Regions from separate parts of the Williamsia sp. Y853 genome, predicted to be linked through region 2. Evidence: predicted binding sites of a transcription regulator. Region 2 holds the regulator's gene; each other region holds the start of a gene.
What was found. The regulator LexA, encoded in region 2, represses DNA repair genes until DNA is damaged. The targets are predictions, from matches to a motif close to CGAACANNTGTTCG.
Positions count from the first base shown of each region.

Region 1: a site for LexA is predicted at 1,746-1,759, ahead of AC1TPF_RS09150 (HNH endonuclease signature motif containing protein). Genes of this name have one in related genera too.
Region 3: a site for LexA is predicted at 3,154-3,167, ahead of AC1TPF_RS23175 (HNH endonuclease signature motif containing protein). Genes of this name have one in related genera too.
Region 4: a site for LexA is predicted at 2,455-2,468, ahead of AC1TPF_RS15420 (HNH endonuclease signature motif containing protein). Genes of this name have one in related genera too.

Region 1 is NZ_JBXCJC010000001.1:2,031,051-2,036,373, forward strand. Features, by position in the region: gene AC1TPF_RS09150 (HNH endonuclease signature motif containing protein) at 1-1,654, opposite strand, end outside; partial or broken gene AC1TPF_RS09155 (IS481 family transposase) at 1,928-2,104, opposite strand; gene AC1TPF_RS09160 (hypothetical protein) at 2,228-2,419, shown strand; gene AC1TPF_RS09165 (esterase/lipase family protein) at 2,416-3,333, opposite strand; gene AC1TPF_RS09170 (glycosyltransferase family 2 protein) at 3,651-4,517, opposite strand; gene AC1TPF_RS09175 (aspartate/glutamate racemase family protein) at 4,627-5,323, opposite strand, start outside.
Region 2 is NZ_JBXCJC010000003.1:245,714-251,036, forward strand. Features, by position in the region: gene hflX (GTPase HflX) at 1-292, shown strand, start outside; gene AC1TPF_RS17305 (acyl-CoA dehydrogenase family protein) at 385-1,527, shown strand; gene lexA (transcriptional repressor LexA) at 1,630-2,349, opposite strand; gene AC1TPF_RS17315 (LysM peptidoglycan-binding domain-containing protein) at 2,540-3,046, shown strand; gene nrdR (transcriptional regulator NrdR) at 3,136-3,585, shown strand; gene hrpA (ATP-dependent RNA helicase HrpA) at 3,612-5,323, opposite strand, start outside.
Region 3 is NZ_JBXCJC010000004.1:556,819-562,141, forward strand. Features, by position in the region: gene AC1TPF_RS23170 (nitric oxide reductase activation protein NorD) at 1-1,196, opposite strand, end outside; gene AC1TPF_RS23175 (HNH endonuclease signature motif containing protein) at 1,534-3,093, opposite strand; gene AC1TPF_RS23180 (TetR family transcriptional regulator) at 3,302-3,949, opposite strand; gene AC1TPF_RS23185 (DivIVA domain-containing protein) at 4,033-4,224, opposite strand; gene AC1TPF_RS23190 (vitamin K epoxide reductase family protein) at 4,403-5,029, opposite strand; gene AC1TPF_RS23195 (TauD/TfdA dioxygenase family protein) at 5,076-5,323, opposite strand, start outside.
Region 4 is NZ_JBXCJC010000002.1:747,411-752,733, forward strand. Features, by position in the region: gene pruA (L-glutamate gamma-semialdehyde dehydrogenase) at 1-1,380, shown strand, start outside; gene AC1TPF_RS15415 (proline dehydrogenase family protein) at 1,377-2,336, shown strand; gene AC1TPF_RS15420 (HNH endonuclease signature motif containing protein) at 2,529-4,085, shown strand; gene AC1TPF_RS15425 (hypothetical protein) at 4,237-4,455, opposite strand; gene AC1TPF_RS15430 (oxidoreductase) at 4,587-5,323, opposite strand, start outside.

The DNA of each region.
Region 1 (5,323 bases), on a different contig from region 2:
GACGGTTTGCCAACCGTTCCTGTTGGCGGCGTGCGTGTTTGGTAGCGGTCCGTGTCTGCGGCCTGCGCGATGACGGTGGTGGCGGTGTCCGTGGCGATGATGCGCCCGGTGAACCGCGTTGATCGAAGACGATCAGCCTCAACGTCGGGAACAAATCATTACCGGTCCAGGCCGGGCCGTGGTAGTGACGGCTTTCGGGGGTGGTGACGATCAGGCACGTTCGCCCGGTCGTGGGGTCGGGGTATTGATCATCAAGCCAATCGGAGTAGGTCTTGAGTAGATGGTGAAAGCGGCACAGTGTCTTCATCTCCGAGGGATGGGTGCAGCCACCCGCATCTGGACAGGCGTGGTCGTATTCGTGGGTGTGATCCAGGTCGGCGCCCCAGGCTTTGTGCTCACAGCCGGGCCACATGCAGTAGATGTCGCGGATGCGGAGGTAGCTGTCCAGGACTGCCGAAGGGCGGTACTTGTCGCCGGGTTGGGTGGCCGGCAGCGGGACTGCTTGCAGGAACGGTGCTTCGGTCACGTCGGCAGTGTCAGGGAACTCGTCGAGTGTGGGGTTCTGTGGCCCACGCATGTTCACCGTGCGTCGAGCTTCGGCAGGTGGTGGCGGCTCGGTGACCGGTGGTTGCACGGGCCCTGTATCCGCAGATGCTGGTGCAGGTGCAGGTGGTGCCGACTGTGGTTGTGCTGGTTCCGATTGTGCCGGGCTCGGTTGTGCAGGTGCAGGTGCAGGTTCGGCAGTGTGCGGCTGGACAGGTTCGGTCTTGTTGCCCATCGGGCGGGTGACGGTTTCCGGACGAGCCGCGATATCGCGCACATGGTCGCCGGAGATGACGCCATGCCCGTCGAGATAGCCCGGATCCTCGGCACGGCCGTCGAGGGTGGCCTGATCGGTGATCACATGCATCACGATCTTCACATCCACACCGGAGATGACCTGATCGGCGGGGACGGTGATGATCTCGGCGGTGCAGGGATGTTTCGGATCGTTGGGGCATTGACAGTAGAACTCGCGGCCCATCACCGTCGCGAACAGAGCATCGGCCATCCGATCAGCTTTGCGGCGCGGATCAGCTTTACAGGTCGCCATGGCCAGCTTTTCCAAGCGGGCCATGATCATCGTGATCTCTTCAGCCGTGCCGTGCGCGTCCATCACCGCCATCCCATGGTCGGCATTCGACCCCCACACCCCACGATTCTTCTTCGCGTCTTCGCGAGCCTGCCGTACCAGGTCGGGGTCGCGGCGGAAGATGATGGCATCAACCATGTCTCGCATCCGGCCCTTCGACCACGATCCCTGACGAGCAAGCGCTTCGGCGATGGCCTGATCGATTTCGGCGCGATGGGCCGACCCGTCGATCAACTCGGTCCGAGCAATAATGTCGGGAATGTGATGGGCGGCAACCCGTCCCGCCCGCAGTAGCGCGTTGACCGCGGGCAGACGATCGCGCAGCGCCACCCCGCGATGGACTTGCAACTCTGCGGCCTGCTGGGTCAGCCCCTGAGCTATGGCCAGTCTCGCCGCGCATTGGGTGAACGGATCAAGGGCCCGCAGTTCATCGTCGGTGCCGACTGTTGGTTCCACCAGCTTGCGATGGACCATGGCCGCGGCGGCATATCGCTGCCATTCCATCCGGCTTTGCTGTGCCATCGCGAGTGTGGTGGTGTGCAGCAACTCGTTGACGTCCAGCGATCGACAGGGCCGATTTCGTCGTCCCCACCTGCATCTTCGATCTCCCCTTCGAACATACATGCGAGCATAAACGAGGGGTACGACACATCGATTGTGATGTCTCAGGACATCGGTGACAGTTGTTGTGTCGGGACATCGGTGACAGTTCACCGGGTTTTGGGTTGCAGGCCGCTGGGTTTGCCGTTGCCGACGTATTTCATTCCTGGGGCGGGTCGGGGTGTGCTCGATGGTTTTCGGGCGACGCGAGCGCGGTTCCAACGCTGCCGCGTGTCCTTCAGTGGTGATGCGAGCGCGGATGGCGTAGAACGTTTTCCGACGCAGGCCATGCTCGGCGCAGAAGGTGGTCACCGCCCCACGTGGGGCATCAGGGGGCCATTGCGTGATCGCAAGACGAATACGGGGATCGATGGGTTCATTCCTCGGCACCAACCCAGTCGAAGCGTCGGCACCAGACCTCGATTACCCGGGGCCAAGTGTCACCACCAACACCACTAGAAGTGTTACCGATGTACTGATGTAGAACTGTCACCGATGTCCCGAGACATCACAGGTGCGACAGGCGATTTCGCTGCGGCGAGCGGACTGCGGAACACCGGCGCTTGGCTCGTCCTGCTGCTGGCCGGAGTCTTCGAAGTCGGCTACGCACCGAGCGTCGGAGGCAGCCAGGAATTCAGCGTCGTGGGCTGGTCAGTATCCGCGCCGTCCCCACCCCTGCGACACTAGGGGCAAGGGGCGGGATGTGTCGCGGCGTATCCCGGATCCAACGCGTCGAGCGTGAGCCACATCGCGCGGGGGTTGCTGGTCATCTGCATGTGGTCGACTTCTGCTGCGGGGCAGCCGTCCTGAACCCAGACGTTCCGCACTGTATGGCCGGGGGAGGGCATGAGGAAGGCGTTCTCGGCCGGTGTGACCATCATGTCGTCACGCGTCGCGATGGCGATGTACTCGACGCCGGGCCGGGTGTCGCCGCCTTCATTGAGGTCGCCGAGGAACGGCGAACCGGCCATCTGTTCGACGTAGGAGGGACCGACTGCGACGTTGGACAGCGCGATGACCGGGATCCCGAGCAACTGCGCGATGGCACCGAGTCCCTGGTTCAAGTGGAAGCTGGTGCCGTGATTGGTGCCGGCCAGACTAATGAGCGTGTGCACCGAGTTCTGCGCCGGATTGTCGATGTCGGTGCCGCCCGCATTCTTCAAGTATTCGCGGGCCACCAGGGCGCCCTGCGAATGGCCGATCAGATCGACCTGCGCGGCACCGGTTTGCGTCCGGACCTGTGCGACGAAGCCGGCGAGCGTCTGCGCGGACCGGACCACGGTGTCGCCGCCGACCAGATCGAGAAGGTTCTGGCCGGAGCCCGGAACACTCTTCCCGTAGTTGAGGGCGTAAACGCAGTAGCCCTCGTCTTTCAGTATGGGGGCCAGGGTCTTCCACGTGGTGTCCATGTCGGCCCAGGTGCCGTGCACGAGAACAACCGGACGAGGGTGCTCTGCGGACGGAACGCACGATGGGTCATTGGCGCCCTCAGGTGATCGCGCAGGCGCGGCCTGCGCAGGCGCGCCAACGCCGACGTGAGCGCCGATGCTGAGCAGGACAGCAACAGCCAACGCGCCGATCGGGCGCCGCCAATCACGCATCAATGTGCTACCTCCAGCTGCGATATGTCTTCGAAGAATCGGTTGTTCCCTGTATTTCATGATCGCACGCCGACTATTCGGGGTTACAACTCCCCTGGTTGCGGATTTGCTGTTGTGCATTTTCGCTGCGAAGGTGCCGCTATTGTCAGTATTCGGCTTCCGCCTATTTCTGATGACAATCTTTCGCGTCGACACAGTTTTGAAACTGTGAGCGAATTGACACCACGAGCCCTTCGCCCACGTGACCGAAAGCCCTGCGCGTCCGGTACGCGGGGTCAACCCGTCCGATCCACCGTGGTCGGGCTGCTGGAGTCGACTCAGTCGGAGCCGTAGGGCAGGACGCGCTGCTGTCGCTCGGAGAAGAGTTGTCGTGGAGAGTACCGACCCTTGATGGGGTCCCAGGCCCGCGCGGGCACCCAGAAGAGCCGGTGGAGCAGTCGCATCGTGCGCACGTTTGCCCATGACCGCTTCGCCGCCTCGGGCATGCCGCGGGCTTCCAATGTGGCCGGCATGTATGCGGTGAACTGCCGATAAATGGCGGTGCTCGACAGCATGCGCCGCCCCGAGGCGCCGATCTCCATGTTCGGGATGAACACGCTGCGCTGTCCGGTCTCTTTGGTACACAACGTGATATCGAGGTCGTCGAAGATTCCGTCCTGTTCGAGCAGGATCGGCCGGATCTTCTCCCAGGTCGTGCGGCGGATTGCCATGTTGGCCCCGAAGAGCGACGGTATGTCGCCACCATTGCGATCGGCATTCGACATCGCCAGCTTGACGAGACGCCGGTGAAGCCACTGCAGTGGCATGTCGTACTGGTCGAAGAGCCCGGTGCCGGCTCCGACGGTCTCGTCGGCGCGGGCGAAGAAGTCCCGGACCGCGGCCGCCCATCCGGGCTTGGCGCGGGTGTCTGCGTCGAGGCGGCCGATGATGTCGCTGGTGACGTCGTCGAAGCCCGTATTTCGTGCGGCGATCACACCCCGCCTGGTCTCTTTGACGAGCCGCAGTTGCGGGATCTGCTCGCAGAACGAGGTGGCGATCGCTGCGGTGTCATCGGTCGAATTGTTGTCGACGACGATGATCTCGTCGAGTTCGTCGAGCTCGGTTTTCAGCGAGTCCAGTAACCAGCCGATTGTCTCGGCCTCGTTGTAGGCGGGTATTACCAGTGACATCGTCGGCTTATGCATTGACGTCCAGTGTGCCTGAATATTGAACGCGGAGACAAAACACTATCAATGACAGGCTTTTCTCAGGTAGAGATATTCATTGGACTGAGACGGGTGCAGAATCCGACTGCTACGCGCAGTCATCGGGTGTATTCCGAGCCGGGTGAGTGTCCGGGATGCCAAACGGAGCGAGCAGGCCCGCATAGTGTTTGGGTCGCGGGGGCGCCAATTCGCCGACACATGCCGGCGCCATGCCGAGGGTGATCAACGACTGCAGGAACGCTGTCCCGGCGGCGACCCCGTCGATCACCGGTAGTCCGATTTTTGCGCTGATGGTCTTGGCCAGATCTGCCATGCCGGCGCACCCGAGCAGGATTGCGTCGCAGCCATCGGCTTCGGCAGCCGAGCGGCAGGCCTCGATGAGAATAGGGGCGGTCTCAGGGTTGGATTCGAGCTCCAGTACCGGGATCTCGCACGCGTGGAACCCGATGCAGTGTTTGCTCATCCCGTATCTTTCGGCCAGTTCGTCGGCCCGGCCGATCGTCCGGCCCAATGTGGTGACCACAGAGAATCGCCGCCCCAACATCGATGCCGCGTGCATACCGGCTTCGGCGATCCCGAGTACCGGACCCGACGAGACTTCTCGCGCCGCATCAAGCCCGGGGTCACCGAAACAGGCCAGCAGATACCCGTCCGCGCGGCGCTCACTGCGTTCGGACGCCAGGATTGCCTCGAGCACGCCGGGTACCGCGAGTGCCTCGTCGTAGTGCGACTCGATCGAGGCGGGCCCCATCGTCGAGGTGAGCGACACGATCTCCGTTCCGGGC
Region 2 (5,323 bases):
GACGGTCCTGACACAGCTTCGCAGTCTGTTCCCCGACGCGGTCTTCATCTCGGCGGCCACGGGCGAAGGTATCCCGGAACTGCTCGAGCGGGTCCGCGAGTTGGTGTCGCGGCATGACGTCCATGTCACCGTCCGGGTGCCGTACTCCCGGGGTGACCTGGTCTCACGCATCCACGCCGAAGGCGATGTGTCGCGGGAGGAGCACGGAGCCGATGGCACGGAGATCGTCGCCAGTGTGCCTTCTGCGCTGGCCAGCCAGCTGGCCGAGTTCGCCGCATCTGATCTGTTCTAAAAATCCAGGCCTCCAGGCCCTTGGGCAAAATGTAGAATCCCGTTACAGTTACTGGCACGTCCGCGTTTTGACACCTCGTTATGGAGACCTTGATGGAACGTACGATTTTCGAGCCTGAACATCTTCTGTACCGCGATTCGTACAGAAGCTTCCTCGAACAGCATGTGGCGCCGTATCACGCCCGCTGGGAAGAGCAGAACATCGTCGATCGTGATGTGTGGATCGAAGCGGGTAAGAACGGCTTCCTGGCCGTGGACGCTCCCGAAGAGTTCGGCGGCGGCGGAGTCGACGACTTCCGCTACCAGGCCATCGTCTCCGAAGAGTCCGCCAGGGGTGGGTACAGCGGTTTGGGCTTCACCCTGCACAACGACGTCATCGCGCCGTACCTGCTGGAACTGACCACCGAGGAGCAGAAGGCGCGCTGGCTTCCGGGATTCACCTCCGGCGAGCTCATCACCGCCATCGCCATGACCGAGCCCGGAACCGGTTCGGACCTGCAGGGCATCAAGACCAACGCCAAGAAAGACGGCGACCACTGGGTGCTCAACGGATCGAAGACCTTCATCACCAACGGCATCAACGCCGACCTGGTGATCGTGGTCGCGCGCACCGACCCCGAGGCCGGCGCGAAAGGTTTCAGCCTGCTGGTCATCGAGCGTGGCATGGAGGGCTTCGAACGCGGCCGCAACCTCGACAAGGTCGGCATGAAGGCGCAGGACACCGCCGAACTGAGTTTCGACAACGTCCGTGTGCCCGCCGAGAACCTGCTCGGTGAAGAAGGCCTCGGCTTCATCTACCTCATGCAGAACCTGCCTCGCGAACGCCTGTCGATCGCTGTTGTCGCCGCGGCGGCGATGGAGCAGGTGCTGGAGACCACCGTTCAGTACACCAAGGACCGCAAGGCCTTTGGTCGCTCGATCGGGAACTTTCAGAACACCCGGTTCCTGCTGGCCGAACTGGCGACGTCGACCACGACGACCCGCGTCTTCGTCGACCACTGCATCGGTCTGCTGAACGAGAAGAAGCTGACCGTCCCGGATGCCGCGATGGCCAAGTACTACGCCACCGAGAATCAGGTGCACCTGGTCGACCGGTGTCTGCAGCTGCACGGTGGATACGGCTACATGCGTGAATACTCGGTCGCCAAGGCATTCCTCGACTCTCGTGTGCAGACCATCTACGGCGGGACGACCGAGATCATGAAGGAAGTGATCGGACGTAGTCTCGGGGTCTGATCACCCAGTGGTCCCCTGAACTCGAAAGGCGGGGTGTACCGGGATATCCCGGTACACCCCGCCTTTGATCTGTATGAGAGTGATCTGCCTACGACTCGGAGGTCAGAGCCGACGCATCACAGTGACGACCTTGCCCAGGATGACGGCATCGTTACCCGGGATGGGATCGAACACCGGGTTGTGCGGCATCAGCCACACGGCGTCCTTGGTGCGCTTGAACGTCTTGATCGTGGCATCGCCGTCGATCATCGCCGCCACGATGTCGCCGTTGTCGGCAACATTCTGCTGGCGTACGACCACCCAGTCGCCGTCGCAGATCGCGGCGTCGATCATCGATTCACCGACGACCTTGAGCATGAACAGCGAACCTTCGCCCACCAGCTCTTTGGGGAGTGGGAAAACGTCTTCGACAGCTTGTTCGGCGAGGATCGGACCGCCGGCCGCGATCCGGCCGAGGACCGGGACGAACGTCGGCGTCGGCAGGGATTCGTCCGGTGCCTGAACCTGTCCGGCGGCTGTGGCCGGATTCAGATCGGTGTCCTGGATGTTCACCGCGCGAGGCCGGTTGTTCTCGCGCTGCAGGAAACCCTTGCGTTCCAGCGTGCGGAGCTGATGGGCGACGGACGATGTCGAGGTCAGGCCGACAGCGTCACCGATCTCCCGGATGCTCGGTGGGTAGCCGCGCTCGCGGACCGAGGTACGGATGACCTCGAGAACCGCTTTTTGGCGGGGGGTCAGTGAGCCCTCGGCGAGTGGTTCGGTGGCGACAACAGTGGTCGCGGTCCCGTCCGCCGGTGTCGGGGGCTGGGTTCTATCGGCCATCAGGTCCTCCAGTTCATGCGGTGTCGGGCGGGGTCCATGTCGACAAAGATAGTGCAAATGGTCACAAGTCTCAAACATTTGTTCGATCAGGCGTGGCGCTTTGTCGGAGGCCCGTGGTACTAATCGAACACTCTTTCAATCGAACGAGTGATCGAATAGGGATCGAACCGATGACCGAGGACTGAACCCCATGACTGCAGCCACCACCATTATCCGGCCGGCCACAGCTCGGCCTGTTCACCACCCCGAGAGCGGTACCCGCACGCGCACCACGCGCCCGGTACGGCCCGAGGACACATCACGCCCGGCCGGTCGCCGTCTGCCTGCGCAGCGCCGGGTGGCCGTCTCGTGTGCCGATTCGCGTAACTCCGAGCGGCGGATACCGACCGCTCGCGAGATGGTCTTCGCCCGCAGGCGCGCCTGGGCGGGCGCAGCGGTCGCCGGTGTCGGTCTGATGCTCGTGGTCGCCTTCATGACCTTCTTCGGCGGGGTCATGCAGCAGTCCGCGGATCCGGCCCGCGTCGGCACCGAGGTCGTCCGGGTCCAATCGGGGGAGTCGTTGGGCGCCATCGCCTCCCGCATCGCACCCGAGATGCCGACCGAAGCCGTGGTGGCGAAGATCATGGAGCTCAACGCCATGAACAACTCGGCACTGTCGGTGGGCCAGGCATTGGTCACGCCCGTCTACGCGAGGTAGACGTGGAGGGGCTGCAATCCCGGACGGTATCCTCGGAGTCACAGTGTCTGGTCACTCCGCCCAGGCCGTCGACCGTCGAGGATTCGTGCATGCATTGCCCGTTTTGCAAGAACGAGGACACCCGCGTAGTCGATTCGCGAGTGGCGGACGAGGGGCAGGCCATCCGTCGCCGCCGCGCCTGTTCGCAGTGTGCACGCCGTTTCACCACGGTGGAGACCGCGGTGCTCTCGGTGGTCAAACGGACCGGCGTCACGGAACCGTTCAGTCGCGAGAAGGTCATGCGCGGCGTCCGCCGGGCCTGCCAGGGCCGTTCGGTCGACGACGACAAATTGCAGCATCTTGCGCAGCAGGTGGAAGAAGCAGTGCGGGCATCAGGTTCGGCGGAGGTACCGGCCAATGAGGTCGGCCTGGCCATCCTCGGCCCGCTTCGCGATCTCGACGAGGTCGCATACCTGCGGTTCGCCTCTGTCTACCGGTCATTCGACTCGGTGGACGATTTCCAGAAAGAAATCGACGACCTCCGATCAAGCAAGTCCTAGCGTCACTACCGCAAGTCCTAGCGCCGCTACCGTAAGTCTCGGATTGCCTTGATGGCACGCTTTTCTGAAATCGGGTACGCAGTTCGCAGCTGTTGAGCAAACAGTCCGACGCGCAATTCCTCGACAATCCAGCCTGCAGCCTCGCTGACCGCATCGCGCCGCTGCGGCGGGATCATCCGCAGATGGTCTGTCCATGCGGCCACTACGCGATCGATGGCTGCCATCGACGCGGCGTCCCGTGCGGCGGAGGCAGGCAGCTGTTCCAGCCGGGCCAGGGCGGCATCCAGATACCGCGGGATCTCGGGGAGGTGTTCGGCGCCGGTGGCCGAGATGAATCCGTCGAAAACAAGATCGCCGAGTTGATCCCGCACGTCGTCGGCAGCGTCGGCCACCGTGGTGGCCGCGATGGCGGTGCGCAGCGGAGCCACCCGGGTCAGGATCGCCGCGGCTTGGCGCAGTTTGGTCGTGGCCCGGCTCGTGACCTGCCCGGCGACATGGCTTTTCAGGGCGGTGTAATCGGCAGCGGTCCAGACCTCCGGCTGCGGGGGGACCAGGTCGATCACGGCCGCTCGTACGCAATCGGCAAGCAGCGCCTCTCCGGTTGGGTAAGGGCTTTGGCTCAGCGCCAGCCGCTCCGCGGTTCCGAGAACAGAAGTCGCGTTGTGCCGTAGGCCAGGTACATCGTTGATCAGCAGTCCGATCAGGGCGTTGTACATCGCGCTGCGCTGCTCGGACTCGGTCGACATCGGTGCGACGGTGAAGCCACCTCTGCGGGGCACCAAGGCCGGGTAACTCGTGATCTCTTGTCCGGCAACAGTGTTGCGGACCGAGCGCGCGATTGTTCCGAACGTCTTGTCTGTCCAGGTGGTTGCCACCGGCGTCGACTCGGTCGCGGCCTCTTTCTCCAGAGCCGCGCGGGCCTTGCCGCCGAGTCGTTCTTGGAGCTCTGTCAACGATTTGGAGTGGCCCAACTCCTGGCCGTCCGGGCTGAGCGCCACGAACGTCATCCGCAGGTGGTCGGGCAGTGCGGTCGGCCTCAGATCGGCGGCTGCGATTCTCACTCCGGTGAGCCGGGTGAGTTCGGCGGCGACGCTGGACGTCAGGGGCTTGGCACGCGGTGTGACCGCATCAAGGATTTGTGAGGCCAGATCCGGCGCCGGACCGATCTGGCGCCGAAGGGTTTTCGGCAGGGTGCGGATCAATTCGGTGACCAGTTCGGTGCGCATACCGGGGACCAGCCAGTCGAAGCCCGAAGGCCGCGCCCGCATCAGCAGGGGCAGCGGAATCAGCACACTGACGCCGTCGTCCTCGGCGCCGGGCTCGAAGTGGTACCGGAGATCGTACGTGGCATCAGCCTGGCGCCAGGTGTCCGGGAAACCGGCCGGATCGCCTGAAACAACGTCGGCGGGATCGAGATCGAGGAGGTTCGGGTCCTTCTTGCGTGCGGTTTTCCACCAGGTGTCGAAGTGCCTGCCCGAGACCACCTCTTGACCAACGTGGCGGTCGTAGTGCGCGAACAGGGTGTCGTCGTCGACCACGACATCGGTGCGCCGGACCCGGTGCACCGACTCTTCGGCATCGTCGAGCAACGCCCGGTTGCGATGGAAGAACGGATGCTGGGTGCGCCAGTCTCCTTCGACGAGGGCACTGCGGATGAACAGCTCGCGGGCTGCCTCGGGGTCGATGGATCCAAAGTTCACCCGACGTCTGGTGACCAGGGGAACGCCGTAGAGCGTGA
Region 3 (5,323 bases), on a different contig from region 2:
CCGGAACCACTCGGAACGACCAGATGTGTGTCGTCGAAGTCCTTGAGGCAGTTCACCTCCACCCGGTGGCGGGTGTTGCCGCTGAAGACAAACACTCCGTGACGTTCTCGGGTGAGCATCATCGCGCGTGAAAGTGCGTCAGCGCAGGCCAGTTCCAGCTCGAAGACTTCGCCGCGGCGGATGCCGAGTGAGGAGCTGCCATCGAGGAGCAGGGCAGTGGTCACGTCCCGCGACATGGGTAACAGCTCCCGGAACACCCGGGGTTCAGCGGCTTCTCCGGTGATCAGGTCGATGTGGTGGTTGACGTACGAGTCGACGTCGAGATCGGATCCGTCCTCCAGACGGCTCTTGATCGATCGGTGTGTGTGTTCGGCGAACCACTGCCGCAGATCTGTCGACACAGGTGGACCCGGCCTGCCGGTGCCCCGATGCTTTCGTTCCAACACCGCAACATGGTCGATGAGGAAGCTCTCACGCCATGCGTTCCACTCGGGGTAGGGGATGCCCGCCCGCTGGTCCGGCCGGATCTCGATGTCTTCGTCCTCGGGCCGGCTCGGTGGCGGGAGGTTCGAATTACGTATTCCGCCTTCACCTCCGACCGGGATGGACAACAGGCGCTGGGCGTCGCTGCGGGGAGAAGTCCACGGCATCCGGCTGTACGCCCGCTTGATCGCGGTAGCCAGGCCGCGGCCTGGCGGGGCCTGCAGTGTTAGTTGTCCGAGAAGCGGGTGCGGGTCGATTCTCTCGCGGGAACTGGCCATCATGTCCGCATGCCGGAGCATGTCGGGGGCGTCGAAGCCGCTGTCCGCAACCGGAAGCCCGGTCAGAATGCGATCGAGTTCCGGTATCAGGCCGGGCCAGTGATCGGCGATCCAGCGCAGTGCGACCCCCGCCTCGACGATGGTCAGAGCCGCCAGCCCACGAGGCGAGAGTTCGTGCAGTGGGTAGCGTCCGATGTCGTCTTTGGATGGCGAACACTGCAGTGCAACACCGCAGGTCAATGTTCGTGTTGTCCAATCCGTCGAGATCGGCGGATAGGGCACCTGGACGATGTTCTGGAGGCGGTTGAGTCCGAACGTTCGATGCTCGCCCGTCATCAGTCGAGCACCGCTCCGGCGTCGCTCCGAGAAGGCGGCGGCAGTCAGGCCGCAGCTGCGCTCGAGGGTGAGCGCAGTCGGGATCGGTGTCCCGTTCATCGTGAAACACTCACGTTGCCAGCGATGTTCGCCCTGCCGGCGCCGGTCATCAGAACGTACCGATGTTCTTCATGACCCAATACCAGAACGCGATCACGGCACCCATCGCGCTCCAAGCGACCACCAGTCGCAGAATGTCCAGCCACATATCCAGGACCCCATCTCGATCTCGGCGGATATGTCAGTTCTAGACCCATTCACTGACTGATGTCAATGAAATCTGTCAATGACTTCAGTCGGCAAAATTAGACACAGTGCGCATCCCTCATCGCGGGCGCCGCAGTTTTTGCACCGTGATCGACCGCCCTGTCGGCGCGAAACATTTACTTCCTGAGCATTATTCGACTTGCTCGGGATTGTCGATATCCGGCTCGTCGGGGTGCTCAAGCCCGCTTCTGGTCAGTTCCGACCGGGTCTTGACCAACGCTGTTTGGCGGTCGGCAAGGACTTTCTCCCAGGCCGCTGCGAAGGTTTCGTTGACGTGCTGGGCACGGTTGACCCGCGGTTTTCGTTCCGGATCCACCGACGATGGTGGTATCCACCCGACCCTGCCCTTGTCGGGCCCCTCGGTGATCATGATCGTCTGCCACTGACCCGGGCCGTCTCCGACGAGTTTGTGGTGTGGCGGGCACGCCGATCCCATCAGATCGATGTCGGTCAGACCACCGTTGATCCAGGCAATCAGGTGATGGATCTCCACCCACGCCGCCGGATTGGTGCACCCGGGGTGCGAGCAACCGCGGTCGCGGGCGAACAACGCCAACCGCTGACCCTTCTGCGCGGTGCGTTTGGCCCGGGCGAAATACAGCACCTCGGCGCTGTGGTTGGCGAACACCGCCAAGTATTTGTCGGAACGCGCTGCCAGGTGCAGTGCCTCTTTGACCGGAATGTCCACGCCGGAGGCAGTTTTTGCGATGCCGGCACAATTCTCGAGTTGTTGTTTGGTCATCGTGATGATCAGCTGCGCCGGCAAACCCCGATGGGACTTGCCGAGCAGGTTGCACTCCAAAATCGTTTTCAAAATCGCTTTGAGCGCGTCGTGGCGTTGTTGGCCCATCGAGCGGGTGTCACGCTCGGCGGCAGCCTTGATCAGCTCTGCATCTTGTTTCGGGTCATCGCTGGCCCCGGTCGGCGAGTTCGGGTCGGCCGGGTTGTTCATGCCCGGGGCGGCCCAGACATCCATCACCGTCGTGAACAACGCCAACGTTTCCGGATCCAGGGTGCCGGAGATCTTGGCCATCAAGTCCACACCCTGATTACCCAAACTCACCGAACGTTTACGGGCCCGATCCGAATCATCGGTCAGCCGGCCATCGGGATCGACCCGGGCCAGCACCTGACGGCCCGACGCCGCCAACTGAGTCGAATCCTGGCCGACGGCCTCTTCGGTCATCCAATGATCAACCACGTCATACACCGCCGAATCCGACGCTGACGGGATGTGTTTACGAACATCTAGCATCACATCCATATGTGCTGCGCCGATCAACCCTTGGGACCAGGCCTGTTCGGCGGCAGGACATTTCGGTGCCAGCTCTTCACCCTGCATCGTATGGAATCGGCCGACTGCATCCAGACCGCGGATCCTGGACATGGTTTGGCCTTTGGTCAACCGCAACTCGCCGCGGACAAAGCCAAAGAACGACGAATATCCGGCCTTCGAATACGACGAGCGGTCCGAGGCCACCAATAGGTGCCGTAGCCCGGTGAACTCGAGCTTACGAACGATCCGTTCATGCACCCGCACAAGCTCATTGACCTCGGCATCCGACATATCCGACGACGAACAATCATTGATATCGGCAAGCAGCAACTCCAGCTCGAGGTACTTTCGCACCAACACCGGAACCGAAGAAGTACCAACCGGAACCTCATCAAACGGATCGTCAGTCATCATGCCCCCCAGCACATCTGATCGAAATCTTTCAACCAACATACCCCGGGATACACAATGTGTCGAATGTTTGTTCGAGTAATGGTTTTCGGATCTGTTCGAAGTAAAACCCTTGTGGGGCAACGTGTTGCGTACGCCTCGGATACGCAGGGCACCCCACTTCAGGGTCACTGGTGTCTTCGCCGAGTGCGTCGGGTAATCCTGCTGACGGTCAGCGGGGTTCGAGGCCTCGCATGACGCTGGCCACGTATTGATCGAGAACATGTGGATCTTGAGGACCTTCGTGGCTGACGGTCAGGTAGGCATAGAGGCCGAGGAAGAAGAAGAGCGCACTGTGCGCGGGGTCGACGTCGGCGTAGATCTCACCGCGATCGCGGGCCTGTTCGATCTGGGTGATGACGAGTTCGATGACGGACAGGCCTTTGGCGGGGGCGGGATCGGGCTGGGGGCGGGTGGGGGAGAAATACAGGGCCAGGACATCCCGGAACAGGTTCTTTCCGAGCCTGCGCTTTGCTGATTTTGTCAGGCGGACGGTCTCCGAGAGCACCTCGGCCAAATCGGGCGACTTGGCGATGAATCGCTCGAGATCCCTTGCAGCTCTGGCTACCTCGGCGTTCTCGATCTCGATGAGGACGTGCTCTTTGCTGGGGAAATGGAAGTAGAACGTGCCGCGTGCGACACCTACTGCGGTCACGATGGCACCGACATCGGCGTCGGCCACGCCAGTTCGTTTGAATTCGGCCACCGCGGCATCGAAGATCCGTCGACGTGTCTCGAGGCGCTGTGCCGCACGCCCATTCGGCTTGGCTGGAATCCGCGGTCCGAGTTCCTTCTCCGCAGCGTTGCCGTGACCCGTCATCTGTCCGAGTCTAGGTTGCGATCACGCGGTTGCGGTTGTTCTCCACCGTGAACGCGATCGTGGTGGTGGCCTGATCGGTGCTCTCAGCGGGTGGGGTCTTCGTAGCGGGCGAGACGGTTGTGTAGTTGGCGGAGTGTTTCTTCTACCTCGTCTAGGAAGCTGTCGACGTCGTCTTCGTTGTAGCCGCGTTTGCCCAGCGGGGGCTTGCGGAATGCGACCTTGTGGACGTCCGACGCGGTGACCAATGGGTGAGGTGAATTATCCGTGGTGTGCATTTCGCCGTCCTCCTGGGCTTGCCCGGCACAGATTGATATCGAGCATAACGGCTTTGCCATCGCGAACATAGGGTGCTGTTCTACGCCGCGGGCCTCAGACCCGGGTTCTTCAGACTGATTGCCATGGGTGGCTCTTCGGGAAAAGTGCGCCGTTCATGGGTCAACCGACCGCTCGGTGTCAGATGAGCGTCGACCAGTACCACCAGAAATGCTGTCCGATCAGGCCGGCGATCACGAGAATCCACACCACCGGAATCAGGGAATGGATGCTCAATGCCCCGTTGAGGATCTTCCGGGCAACACCGCCCGCGATGTAGTCGTCGGCATTGCGCAGGCTCACGTAGCAGAACGCGACAATGGTCACGACCCAGACAACCATGCAATACGGGCACAACGCGTCGATGCGGTAGAGGCTCTGGAATATCAACCAATGTATGAAGACGATGCCGGCGGTCAGTCCGACCTGCATGCCGAGCATGATCAGCGCAGAAGGTTTGCGTCCCATCATGACGGCGATCGCCAGCAGTGCCGAGAACCCGACGAGTCCGATCAGCGAGTTCGGAAAGCCGAAGAGCGCCGCCTGGGACGTGTCCATGATCGAGCCGCAGTTCAATACCGGGCTGATATCGCAACTGGTCACATAGTCCGGGTTCGCCGCCAGTTCGAACTTCTCGACGGTCAAGGTGAACGATGCCGCCAGACCGATGGCGCCGCAGATGCCCAGGATCCAGGGGAGCAGTCGAGGAAAGAGGACCGGTGGTGCGTCGTCGGTGCTGTCCTGGGTGGAAGTGTCTGTCGCCGTCACTGCCACATCGCCTTGCCGTTCATGCCACGAATCTACCCGCGAGGGTTCAGGCGACTGCTTCCTCGCCGATCAGCGTGGTCCGATGCATGAGCCGGCGTGAAGTGGCGGTGTAAGGGATCGCCCGATGGAGCATGCCGGTGTTGTCCCATAAGACCAGATCGCCGCGATGCCAGTGATGGCGCAAAGAGAAACGCGGCTGCGTGGACCATTCGAGCAGACGGCTGATCAGTGCTCGACCTTCCTCGGGTGGCAGGCCGACGACCTCACCCGCGGTGGCGCCGATCAGCAGGGACT
Region 4 (5,323 bases), on a different contig from region 2:
GACTTCGATGCCCGTGCCGCGATCCTGTTGCGGGCGGCGGATCTGATGTCCGGTCCGTGGCGCGAGAAGATCGCCGCAGCCACCATGCTCGGGCAGTCGAAAACGGTGCAGCAGGCCGAGATCGACGCTCCCTGCGAACTTGTCGACTTCTGGCGGTTCAACGTCGGATTCGCGCGTGAGATCCTCGCCGAACAACCGGTCTCGAGCGCCGGGGTGTGGAATCGACTCGATCACCGCCCGCTCGAAGGTTTTGTCTACGCGATCACACCGTTCAACTTCACGGCCATCGCCGCAAACCTTCCAACCGCCCCCATGTTGATGGGCAACACCGTGGTCTGGAAACCATCACCGACACAAACTTATTCGGCGTATTTCACCATGAAATTGCTCGAAGCGGCGGGACTGCCTCCCGGTGTCATCAACCTTGTTGCCGGCGACGGTGTCGCGGTGAGCGATGTGGCACTACGTGATCCGAACCTGGCCGGAATCCATTTCACCGGTTCGACGAACACCTTTCAGCATCTGTGGCGTGAGGTCGGGGCAACCATCGACCGCTACCGCAGCTACCCACGGCTGGTCGGAGAGACCGGCGGTAAAGATTTCGTACTGGCGCATGGTTCGGCTGATCCCGATGTGCTGCGGACCGCCCTGATCAGGGGCGCCTTCGAATACCAGGGCCAAAAGTGTTCGGCGGCCTCGCGGGCATATATCGCCCGTTCGGTGTGGGACACCATGGGCGACGACTTCCTCGCCGAAGCAAACAACCTGAGCTACGGCGATGTGCGAGACCTGACCAACTTCGGCGGTGCGGTCATCGACCAGCGCGCCTTCGACAAATCGTCTGCCGCCATCGAGCGGGCCAAATCTGTACCCTCGCTGACGATCGCGGCCGGCGGCGACCACGACGACTCCGAGGGCTACTTCGTGCGGCCGACAGTGCTACTCGGTGACGATCCGACCGATGAAGCTTTCATCACGGAGTACTTCGGGCCGATTCTGTCGGTCCATGTCTATCCGGACGACAACTTCGATTCGATTCTGCAGCAGGTTGATTCGACTGCTCGCTACGCCCTCACCGGTGCGATCATCGCCGATGATCGCGCCGCTGTCGGTGCCGCGTTGTCCGGGCTCCGTAACGCCGCAGGCAACTTCTACATCAACGACAAACCCACCGGAGCGGTGGTCGGACAACAGCCCTTCGGTGGCGGACGCGCGTCGGGAACCAACGACAAGGCCGGATCCAAACAGAATCTGATGCGCTGGACCTCGACCCGGACCATCAAGGAGACCTTCACCCCGGCGACAAGTTCTGGCTATCCGCATATGGAAGTCGACGCCGCAGGGCACACGGACCGCGACGACGCGAGCAACCAACCGTGAGGCCAACCACCGCTGCCGCAACCCGCGGCATCATCACCGCCGCCGGTCGCAGTGATCGAATCAAGCGCCTGGGCGGCCGTCTACCGGTGACACGAAATGTTGTGCAGCGCTTCGTTCCGGGCGAAACCCACAACACCGTCATAAATGCCTGCCGATCACTGCTCACATCCGGCCGGATGGTCTCCATCGACTACCTCGGCGAGGACACCACCGACGAAACCCAGGCCGAAGCGACCGTCGCGGCGTATCTACAACTGATCGATATGGCTGCGGGACTTGACCTCACGCGGTCGGGCCATCCGATGGAGGTGTCGTTGAAGTTGTCGGCGCTGGGCCGCGCACTCCCCCGCCACGGTGAGAAGATCGCGCTGGAGAACGCGCACCGCATCGCCTCGGCCGCCACCAGGGCCGGCGTGTGGGTGACCATCGACGCCGAAGATCACACCACCACCGACTCAACCTTGCGGATCGTCCACGAGTTGCGGTCCGACTTCCCTGATCTCGGTACTGTGCTGCAGGCCTATCTGCATCGAACCCAGGACGACTGTCATGCATTCTCTGGTCCCGGGTCGCGGATCCGGTTGTGCAAGGGGGCATATGCCGAACCGGCGACCGTCGCCTTCCAAGACAAGCATGACGTCGACGCGGCCTATTTACGTTGCCTGCAGGTGTTGATGGACGGCGACGGATATCCGATGGTCGCCAGCCACGATCCCGCGATGGTGGCGGCCGCCGAGGCAATGGCCACCGGTGCCGGCCGGGACACCGATCAATGGGAACACCAGATGCTCTATGGCATCCGTGATTCCGAGCAGCAACGACTTGCTCAGTCGGGCCGTCAGATCCGCGTCTATGTTCCGTTCGGCTCCCAGTGGTACGGCTACTTCATGCGCCGTTTGGCCGAGCGTCCCGAGAACCTGACATTCTTCCTCCGCGCCTTGGTTTCCCGCAGTTGAAGCTTCGCAGTTACACCTCAGTGGCACCAGTTTGTCTTGACGTGGGTTGACCTACACGACTGACGCGCGCAACACGTTGCCTCACAAGGAATTCGCCGGTCGAGCCCGACCCCTAATTCGAACAAACATTCGACACAATGTGCATTCCGAGGTATTCTGATTGAAAGATTTCGATCAGATGTGCTGGGGGGCATGATGACTGACGATCCGTCCGATGAGATTCCGGTTGATCCTTCTTCGGTTTCGGTGTTGGTGCGTAAGTACCTCGAGTTGGAGTTACTGGTTGCCGATATCGCGGACTGCACTGATTCCGACATGTCCGATGCCGAAGTCAATGAGCTTGTGCGGGTGCATGAACGGGTCGTTCGTAAGCTCGAGTTCACCGGGTTGCGGCACCTGTTGCGGGTCTCGGATCGGTCGTCGTTTACCGAGGCTGGGTATTCGTCGCTGTTCGGGTTCACCCGTAGCGAGTTGCGGTTGACCAAAGGTCAAACCACCTCCAGGATCCGCGGGTTGGAAGCAGTCGGCCGGTTTCACACGATGCAGGGTGAAGAGCTGGCACCGAAATGCCCTGCCGCCGAACAGGCCTGGTCCCAAGGGTTGATCGGGGCAGCGCATATGGATGTGATGTTGGATGTGCGCAAACACATCCCGTCAGCGTCGGATTCGGCGGTGTATGACGTGGTCGATCATTGGATGACCGAAGAGGCCGTCGGCCAGGACCCCACCCAACTGGCGGCGTCGGGCCGTCAGGTGCTGGCCCGGGTCGATCCCGATGGCCGGTTGACTGACGATTCGGATCGGGCCCGTAAACGTTCGGTGAGTTTGGGTAATCAGGGTGTGGACTTGATGGCCAAGATCTCGGGCACCCTGGATCCGGAAACGTTGGCGTTGTTCACGACGGTGATGGATGTCTGGGCCGCCCCGGGCATGAACAACCCGGCCGATCCGGACTCACCGACCGGTGCCAGCGATGATCCGAAACAAGATGCAGAGCTGATGAAGGCTGCCGCTGAGCGGGATACCCGCTCGCAGGGCCAACAACGCCACGATGCACTCAAAGCGATTTTGAAAACGATTTTGGAGTGCAACCTGCTCGGCAAGTCCCATCGGGGTTTACCGGCGCAGCTGATCATTACGATGACCAAACAGCAGCTCGAGGATTGCGCGGGGATCGCCAAAACGGCGTCGGGGGTGGATATTCCGGTCAAAGAGGCCCTGCACCTGGCTGCGCGTTCGGACAAATACTTGGCGGTGTTCGCTAGCCACAGCGCCGAGGTGCTGTATTTCGCCCGGGCCAAACGCACCGCGCAGAAGGGTCAGCGGTTGGCGTTGTTCGCCCGCGACCGCGGTTGCTCGCACCCCGGGTGCACCAATCCGGCGACCTGGGTGGAGATCCATCATCTGATTGCCTGGATCAATGGTGGTCTGACCGACATCGATCTGATGGGATCAGCGTGCCCGCCGCACCACAGGTTGGTGGGCGATGGTCCGGGTCAGTGGCAGACGATCATGATCACCGAAGGCCCTGACAAGGGCAGGGTCGGGTGGATACCACCATCGTCGGTGGATCCAGAACGTAAACCGCGGGTCAACCGTGCCCAGCACGTCAACGAAACCTTCGCAGCGGCCTGGGAAAAGACTCTGGCCGACCGCCGAGCAGCATTGGCCCAACAACTGGGAGAGCTCACTCGGGCGCGCGGCAAGGAACCCGAACCGGACGTTGAGAACCCCGAGCCAGTCGAATAGCAGTTCGCTCGAGCATGTTTCGGGACCACGAGCAATCACCTCGACCCGAGTCCGGCATCAGACCCGACCACACAAAACCGGGCCACCTGTGTTCAGGTGACCCGGTTTCGGGAGGGCGGCACATGGCCGCGGTCGAGAGGTCTGATGGCACTCAGGCGGCGATGACGGTGTCGTAGTAGCCGTCGTAGTCGGTGTCCATGGCAACCTCGTCGACGTAGCCGTCGTAGTCGTAATCGGTCTGGACCTCGTCGATCCAGCCGTCGGCATTGGTGTCGTATTCGACGATGTCGGCGACGTTGTCGCCGTTGGTGTCGGTCAGGATGGTGTCGAAGTAGCCGTCGGCGTTGGTGTCGTACTGTTCGATTGCCATAAGGGTGAGTCCTTTTCGTGTCGGGTGCCGGATCTTCGGAAGTGCCGCCCTGTGACTGTCGAAGCTGTGCGGCGGTCGAAGATAGGAGCACCCGGGGCGGCGGTTTGTTCCCGCCCTGTGAAAAGTGCTCGTCAGTAGCCGATGAATCGATCGGTGTGCAAGCGCCAGGGTTGCCACCGCAGTCCGGGTTCAGCGTGCAACAGCATCGGCTTGATGGCATCGAGCATGGCCGGAGGACCTGACAGGTAGTAGTGCGATCCGGGATGCGCCACGGCCGCAATGTCGCTGGCACCCACCAGCCCGCCGGTCACGGTCACGACCGTGGCACCGGCCGCGCGGGCGGCGTCGAGAACATCGGTGTACACCAGTCGATCGTCACCGTTCGCCGCGTAGATCAGCGAGACCTTCTTCAGATCGCCGCCACGGTCCAGCAGGTCGGCGAGCATCGATCGGAACGGGGTGATTCCGATACCGCCCGCGATGAACACAACCGGCGCCGACAGTTTGCGTGGAAGGGTGAAGTCCCCGCCCACCTCGTCGATGTACAGCTTCGTACCCGTTCCACCGCTGTCGATGAGCCGCTTCTTGAATGCCGAGGTGTTGCCTGCTGCGCTGAAGCCGAACCGTGTGGTCGACTCGCCCGGCGCACCGGCAAGCGAAAACACTCGTCGGGTGCCCTGCTTGTCGGGCGTCGGATTCCAGGTGGGAGCAGAGATCTGAGCCCACTGCCCAGACCGGAAACGCAGCCCAGGGGATGCGAGCACCTCGTAGGTGTCGACACCGATCGGTTGCACCGACTTGATCGTCAGTACCGGACGTCGCCACCTGCGGGCGACAACGAACGTGAACACGCTGCCCGCCAGTAGGG